Regions from separate parts of the Streptomyces sp. KR80 genome, predicted to be linked through region 2. Evidence: riboswitches for the same ligand, from Rfam matches in the RefSeq annotation. Region 2 holds a riboswitch; each other region holds the start of a gene.
The links. A riboswitch is a leader RNA that binds a small molecule or an ion and turns the genes downstream of it on or off. The one in region 2 is predicted to bind cyclic di-AMP.

Region 1 (2,215 bases), on a different contig from region 2:
CCGGTGCGGACCGGTAGCCGCAGCCACTCCGCACGGCCCAGCCGGATCCACAGCCACCCCATGACCACGGCCGTGATCAGCGAGGCGAGAAACCGCGCCACCACCATCTCGGGCCGACCGGGGAAGGCGACGGCCGTCGCGGTGAGGACGACCGGATTCACCGCTGGAGCGGACAGGAGGAAGGTGAGCGCGGCGGCGGGGGCGACCCCGCGGCGGATCAGGCTCCCCGCCACCGGCACCGACGCGCACTCGCAGCCGGGCAGGACGACGCCGGCGGCGCCCGCCACGGGAACGGCGAGCGCGGGCTTCCGGGGGAGGACCCTGCTGAAGACATGGGCGGGAACGAACGCGTTGATGGCTCCCGAGAGCGCCGTACCCAGCAGCAGGAACGGCAGGGCCTGGACCACGATCGCGACGCAGATGGTCCGCCACGCCTGTAAGGCGGGCGCGTTGAGGCCGCCGACCCCCTTGGCCACGGCGAATGCGGCACCGAGGAGGAGCGCCGTGGTAGCCGCGAGGGTCCACGCGGACTGGTCGAGGGATCTTCTCCGGGCTAGGGGTGCTCGGGGTGCCGGTGAGGTCACCAGCGAAGCGTCGATCAGCTCGTCCGCTCTCTCCACACCGACTCCGAAGGTTCGCGACCGGGGGCTCTCACGATAGTGGGCAGCGGCTTTCGCCTCGGTACGCCGGGCGGCGATAAGGGTTATTCATCCGATTCGCCGGATACATCCATGAGCACCAAAGAGGCTGCTAATAGCTTCAATACAGCAAACGTGAACACCTCTGCTAAATCGGACAATCGGCCCCAGGTGAGCCATCTCACAGAACAATCCTGTGTTCATGCGCTGCTGGGTGCACGAAAGGGGCACATCCCCCAACTCGGTTACAGCTCGCCGATGGTGAGGAGTCGTTCCGTAGTAATGCCTATCGCTCTCGGGCAAGGGGCGGCAGCGCAGCGTGACACCACGCCAAATGGATCTCCGATAAAGCAATCCGCGGAATACCCGCTACTTGTCGCGAAGAAATTGATGCGTCTAGTTTTGCGCTGCCTGCCCATCGAAAGGGTGGGCGGCCTTCTGCCGGAGCGCCGAGTCCTGCCGCCGGCCGAAGGAGAACCACAACGCACCACGGCAGGAGCGGGGGAACCAGGTAAGTGCCGTACCTCGCGAATTTGTGAGGCGCGGCTTGGGGTGAAGACGTGCCGCAGCGCAAGGCGCTGGTCAGGGCGCGGCCGGGCAACTCCAGCCCGAACCCGACAGCTCACCTCGCAGGCGTAGGAGAGGAAGATCCCTATGTCTGCACGCGGTCGTCACCGCCGTTACAAGCCAAGTCGAGTTTCCCGAGCCTATACAGCCGCCGCCGCGGGCGGCGCCGGTATCGCGCTCCCCTTCATAGGCGTCAGCCACGCGAATGCCGCCTCCGTCGACACCTGGGACAAGGTTGCGGAGTGCGAGAGCACCGGCAACTGGAGCATCAACACCGGCAACGGCTTCTACGGTGGACTGCAGTTCACCCAGGACACCTGGAACGAGTTCGGCGGCACCGAATACGCGCCCCGGGCCGACCTGGCGTCCAAGGAGCAGCAGATCGCCATCGCCGAGAAGGTGCTCGCGGTCCAGGGCCCCGGCGCCTGGCCGGTGTGCTCGGGCAAGGCCGGCCTGACCAAGGGCGGACCCGCGCCCGAGGTCTCCCCCCAGGGGAAGAAGGCGTCCGCCCCGGCCGAGAAGAAGGCCGAGTCCAAGCCCGCCGCTGACAAGGGTGGGGCGAAGCCCGAGTCGTACACCGTCGTCCCCGGCGACTCCCTCTACAAGATCGCCACCGCTGAGCAGGTCTCGGGCGGCTGGCAGACGGTCTACGAGGAGAACCGAGAGGTCGTCGGCGACAACCCGAACCTGATCTTCCCGGGTCAGAAGCTCTCCATCGGCGACGGGAAGGCCGAGGCCACGCCGAAGCCGCCGGCCCCCAAGCCCGCCGCTCCCAAGCCGGAGAAGCCGCGGCAGGAGGCGCCGAAGCAGAACGCCTCCGGCTTCACCGCGCCGGTCGACGCCTCGCCGAGCACCCCGTACCGCGCTTCCGGCGGCAGCTGGGCCAGCGGCTACCACACGGGTGTCGACTTCTCCGCCCCCACCGGCAGCATGGTGAAGTCCATCGGTGCGGGCGAGGTCGTCTCCGCGGGCTGGGGCGGCTCGTACGGCAACCAGGTGGTCATCCGCCA
Region 2 (2,215 bases):
CCCTGGAGGAGGTCGCGGTCCGGCTGGAGCGCGCGCTGCAGCGCGAGACCGCGCGCCGCGAGGGACTGGAGCAGGCGGAGGGCTTCACCACCGCGGTGCTGGCTGAGGCGACGCCCGTCGTGCCCGCCGCCCTGCGGTCGGAGCCGGGCGAGGGCGCCCTGGCGGGCACCGTGCGCCTTCTCCATCGCGGCCATCCCTCCCCGCTTCTGCAGTACGCGGACGGCAGCTTGCGGGAGGCCGGTCCCGACAGGGCCTCGCTGCCGTTCGGGATGGGCGACTTGGGCGAGTGGCCGGAGCACGTGGCGGAATTCCCCTTCCCCGAGGGGGCCACGCTGCTGCTGTTCACGGACGGCGTGACCGAGGCCCGGGACGCCCGAGGAGTCTTCTACGACCCGCGGGAGCGGCTGCGCGGCCGGCTGTTCTCCGGGCCGGACGCCCTGCTCGACGCGCTGGTGGAGGACGTGGACCGGCACACCGCGGGTGGCTCGACGGACGACATGGCGCTGCTGGCCGTCAGTCGTCCGGGGCGCGGCCAGCCGGAGCGACGGCTGACGGTGGAGCTGGCGCCCGCTTCTCACGGTCCGTGATCGGACGGCACCCCTCCGCATCACAACTGACGCACGATCAGCTGTCGTGGGTTTCGGCGCAGCGGTTCAACTCGCCCGTATTAGAGATTCCGTGCCCTGGTTCGTCCCTTCGAATTTCCTTAAGGATCACACCGAACGGCTTGGAATCCCTGGCCCGGGTCTATTAACGTTCGATAACGCAGCGCGGTTGTCCCAGCCGCCACAAGAGGTGGCACCGTGCGCCGAAGCCTAATCCCGTACCACCTGCACCATTGAGCACAAGGGAGCCGGGGAACCATCCTCCTGCCGCTGATATCGGCACAGGAGGGGCCCACTTGGGGTGAATCGGACGCCTCTCCGGAGGGGTCCGTAGGAGACCTTCCTACTCCGAACCCGTCAGCTAACCCGGTAGGCGAGAAGGAAGGAAAGGAGTCCGCCCGCGTGGCGTCCAAGAGCCCTGCCCCCGAGACTCTGTCCGAGCCGGTGAATTCCCTGGGTTACGGCGCCGGGTTCGGCGAGGAGCCCCCGGCCGCCGCAGAAGGCGAGTGGAATCCGACCGCGGAGTCCGTGGGCCCCGTCCGTGGCAGGCACCGAGTCGGCAAGCAGCGTGGTGGCGGCATGGCGCGCAGCAGCGCCGTCCTCGGCGTCGGAGTCTTCGCCGCCGTGGGTGCGGGCGGCATGGCCAGCGCGCAGGACAAGCCCCCGGTCTCCATCTCGATGCCGGACATGTCGGCCGTCTCGGACAAGCTCCCGGACGCCGCGTCGCTGCCCGGCATCGGCTCCCTGATATCCGACGACGACACATCGGATGCGGCCGAAGCGCCGGCCGGCACCACCACGACGCCGCTGTCCTCGGCCGGACTCACCGACGACGAGGCCGCCCAGGGCGCCGACGCGGGTGAGGCGCTGCGGGCCCGCATCATGCGCCAGGCCGAGCAGCAGCAGAGCGCGGCGGAGGCGGCGGAGCGCGAGGCCGCCGCGAAGGCCGCGGCCGCGAAGGCCGCGAAGCTGGCTGCCGAGCAGAAGGAGCAGGCCGAGGAGGCGAAGCGGAAGGCCAAGGCAGAGGCCGAGCGCAAGGCCAGGGAAGCGGCCGCGAAGAAGGCCGAGGCCGAGCGGCTGGCCAGGCTGGCCAAGCAGTACACCCGCCCCCTCTCCTCCTACACCCTCACTTCCAGCTTCGGCGAGTCCGGATCCATGTGGTCCAACAACCACACCGGCCAGGACTTCGCCGCACCCACCGGCACCCCCGTCAAGGCGGTGCACACCGGCACCGTCACCGAGGCGGGTTGGGCCGGGTCCTACGGCTACCGGATCGTGCTCACGCTGGAGGACGGCACCGAGATCTGGTACTGCCACCTGTCGTCGATGACCATCACCTCGGGCAAGGTGACCACCGGCGACACCATCGGCCGCGTCGGCGCCACGGGCAATGTCACCGGTCCGCACCTCCACCTGGAGGTCCGGCCGGGCGGCGACTCCCCGATCGACCCGGTGGCCTGGCTGCGGGAGCGCGGCGTCAGCGTCTGACGTCCCGCCCCCACACCGCTGTCCCCGTACGCCCGCAGCCCCTGCCGTCCCTCCGACGCAGGGGCTGTCCGGGCTTCGCCGCGAGTCGGCGCCCGGGTGCGCTAGCGGCCGTACGGAGGCCC
Region 3 (2,215 bases), on a different contig from region 2:
CATCACGTCCGGCACGATCGCCGTACGCTCCACCGCCACGCCGTCCCAGCCCCACCGCTTCCGCGCGAAGTCGTCCAGCGCCTCGGCGTACTCCGTCCCGGTCGGGTATCCCGTGTCCCCCAGCTCCACCGCCTCGCAGACCGCCCGCGCCACGGGCTCGGCGAGCGGTACGTCCATCTCCGCCACCCACAACGGCAGCACGTCCGGCGGGTAGGCCCGCCACTTCATGCTGGTACGCAGGCGCAGCTCATCAAGGGAGAGCCGGCGCAGGGGATTGGGCTCCTCGTACGACATGCGGATCAGTATGCCGGGGGGGGCGGCCTCCGCCGCAGAACAGCAAACGCCCGGCGCCCCAGCAGAGCTGTTCACTCATGAGCTCGAGCGCGCAACGTCGGCCTGGAGCAGTCGAGGGGACACGGCGAAGCCGTGACGGGAGTACGCCGAGATCGCCCGGGAGCTGGAGTGAACCGTCACACGCTCAAGCCCACGTTCATGCGCGAGCGCCAAGACCGCATCAATGAGCCGACCACCCAGGCCGGTATCTCTCTCCTCCGGCACCACGTACACACACTGCAGGTCGCCCGATGACCGTTCGAGGGCACGCGGGCTCGGCACGCGCTGCGTGACCGCCAGCCACGCCATGCCAATGACCACGTCGTCGCGGACCATAACCATGCAGTGGTGAGAGGACGCCTCCTCCTGGGCCCACGTCACGAAATGATCGACGAAATCGTCGCGCGAGGTGACCGGGGTCTCTCCCTTCTCCAGTAACCACTGCCACCGAAGCTCAGCAACAGTGACCAGATCATCGGGCAGGGCGGGACGAATAGCGATGCTGTTCACACCGACATGCTGACGCAGTTCGACCAGACGCCTCACGAGAGAAGCCGGCCGCATGAACGAACCAACGCGTTGCGCCGGCATCCCCCTTTGCCGGGGATATCGTGCGTACCTATCCCGAACTCCCACCGCGCCAAAGCAAGTTGATCGCGCATCCGCCTGTAAAGGCTTGTGTTCGACCCCAAGGCCCCTCTAACGTGCTCGGCGTTCGAATACGAACACCGCGTGGCCGGACCGCCGAATCCTGCCCCCGGCGCGCGGCAGCATGTCACCCCCACACCGCCGGGCAGGAGCGGGGGACCCACTCGCGCCGTACGGAGAGTACGTACCGGACGGCTAGGGGTGAAGCCGTGACAGCCCACGGCCGGGCGAACCTCCAGCCCGAACCCGACAGCTCACCTCGTAGGCGTCCGGAGTACGGAGCCACCATGACGTCTGCAGTTGGACGACACCGCGCCCCACGCCCACAGAGCACCCCGCGGCGCCTCATCAGCCGCGTCTCTGCCGCCGGCGCCACCCTCGCCTTGCCGGTTGTCGGAGCCGGTACCGCCAACGCCCTGGACGGAGGCAGCGGCACCTACACCGTCGCCTCCGGCGACACCCTGTCCACCATCGCGGAGGAACGAGGCATCGAGGGCGGCTGGCAGCAGCTGTACGAGGACAACAAGTCCGTCATAGGCGATGACCCAGACCTCCTCTCGATCGGACAGAAACTGTCGCTCGACGGCCCCACCGACACCAGCCCCACCGGGACCAGCACCAGCACCACGACGGCCACCCAAGCCTCGTACAGCTCGGACAAGAAGGAGACGGCCCCGACCGCCGTCCTCCCGGTCAGCGGCGGCATCCTGACCGCCGGCTTCGAAGACAGCGGCGACCTCTGGTCCAACGGCCACACCGGCCAGGACTTCGCCGTACCGGTCGGCACCACCGTAAGGGCCGCCACCGGCGGCACCGTGGTCTCGACGGGCCGGGACGACGCGTTCGGCTACGAGGTCGTCATCCGGCACGACGACGGCGAGTACACGCACTACGCGCATCTGTCACAGATCGATGTGTCATCGGGCACCACGGTAGGCAAGGGCGACCGCATCGCACGCTCCGGCTCCACCGGCAATGTCACCGGCCCTCACCTGCACTTCGAGGTGCGCACCACCCCGAAATACGGCTCGGCCATCGACCCGCTGGACTGGCTGCGGGACCACGGCGTGAAGACCTGATGCAGGTCACCCTGGATCGAAGATTTACCGGCAGGCTCGGTGCTGTGGTCGGCTACGCCCGGTTCGTGCGCGCAGATGGCCAAGGAATGCAGCCGCACACGGTGCGATCACAGCCGTAGACCCGGGGCACCCGTCATTCGTGAGAGCGACTAGCC

Region 1: another riboswitch for cyclic di-AMP. It lies ahead of ACTWQI_RS18340 (transglycosylase family protein); the one in region 2 lies ahead of ACTWQI_RS29355 (M23 family metallopeptidase).
Region 3: another riboswitch for cyclic di-AMP. It lies ahead of ACTWQI_RS00480 (M23 family metallopeptidase); the one in region 2 lies ahead of ACTWQI_RS29355 (M23 family metallopeptidase).

What each region holds. Positions count from the first base shown of each region.
Region 1 covers NZ_JBQQCD010000012.1:71,257-73,471, reverse strand. The annotation lists gene ACTWQI_RS18345 (permease) at 1-620, opposite strand, end outside; cyclic di-AMP (ydaO/yuaA leader) riboswitch at 1,112-1,289, shown strand; gene ACTWQI_RS18340 (transglycosylase family protein) at 1,293-2,215, shown strand, end outside.
Region 2 covers NZ_JBQQCD010000038.1:17,320-19,534, reverse strand. The annotation lists gene ACTWQI_RS29360 (PP2C family protein-serine/threonine phosphatase) at 1-587, shown strand, start outside; cyclic di-AMP (ydaO/yuaA leader) riboswitch at 803-996, shown strand; gene ACTWQI_RS29355 (M23 family metallopeptidase) at 1,008-2,093, shown strand; gene ACTWQI_RS29350 (PrsW family intramembrane metalloprotease) at 2,195-2,215, opposite strand, start outside.
Region 3 covers NZ_JBQQCD010000001.1:105,231-107,445, forward strand. The annotation lists gene ACTWQI_RS00470 (MalY/PatB family protein) at 1-294, opposite strand, end outside; gene ACTWQI_RS00475 (GNAT family N-acetyltransferase) at 370-843, opposite strand; cyclic di-AMP (ydaO/yuaA leader) riboswitch at 1,102-1,265, shown strand; gene ACTWQI_RS00480 (M23 family metallopeptidase) at 1,269-2,060, shown strand.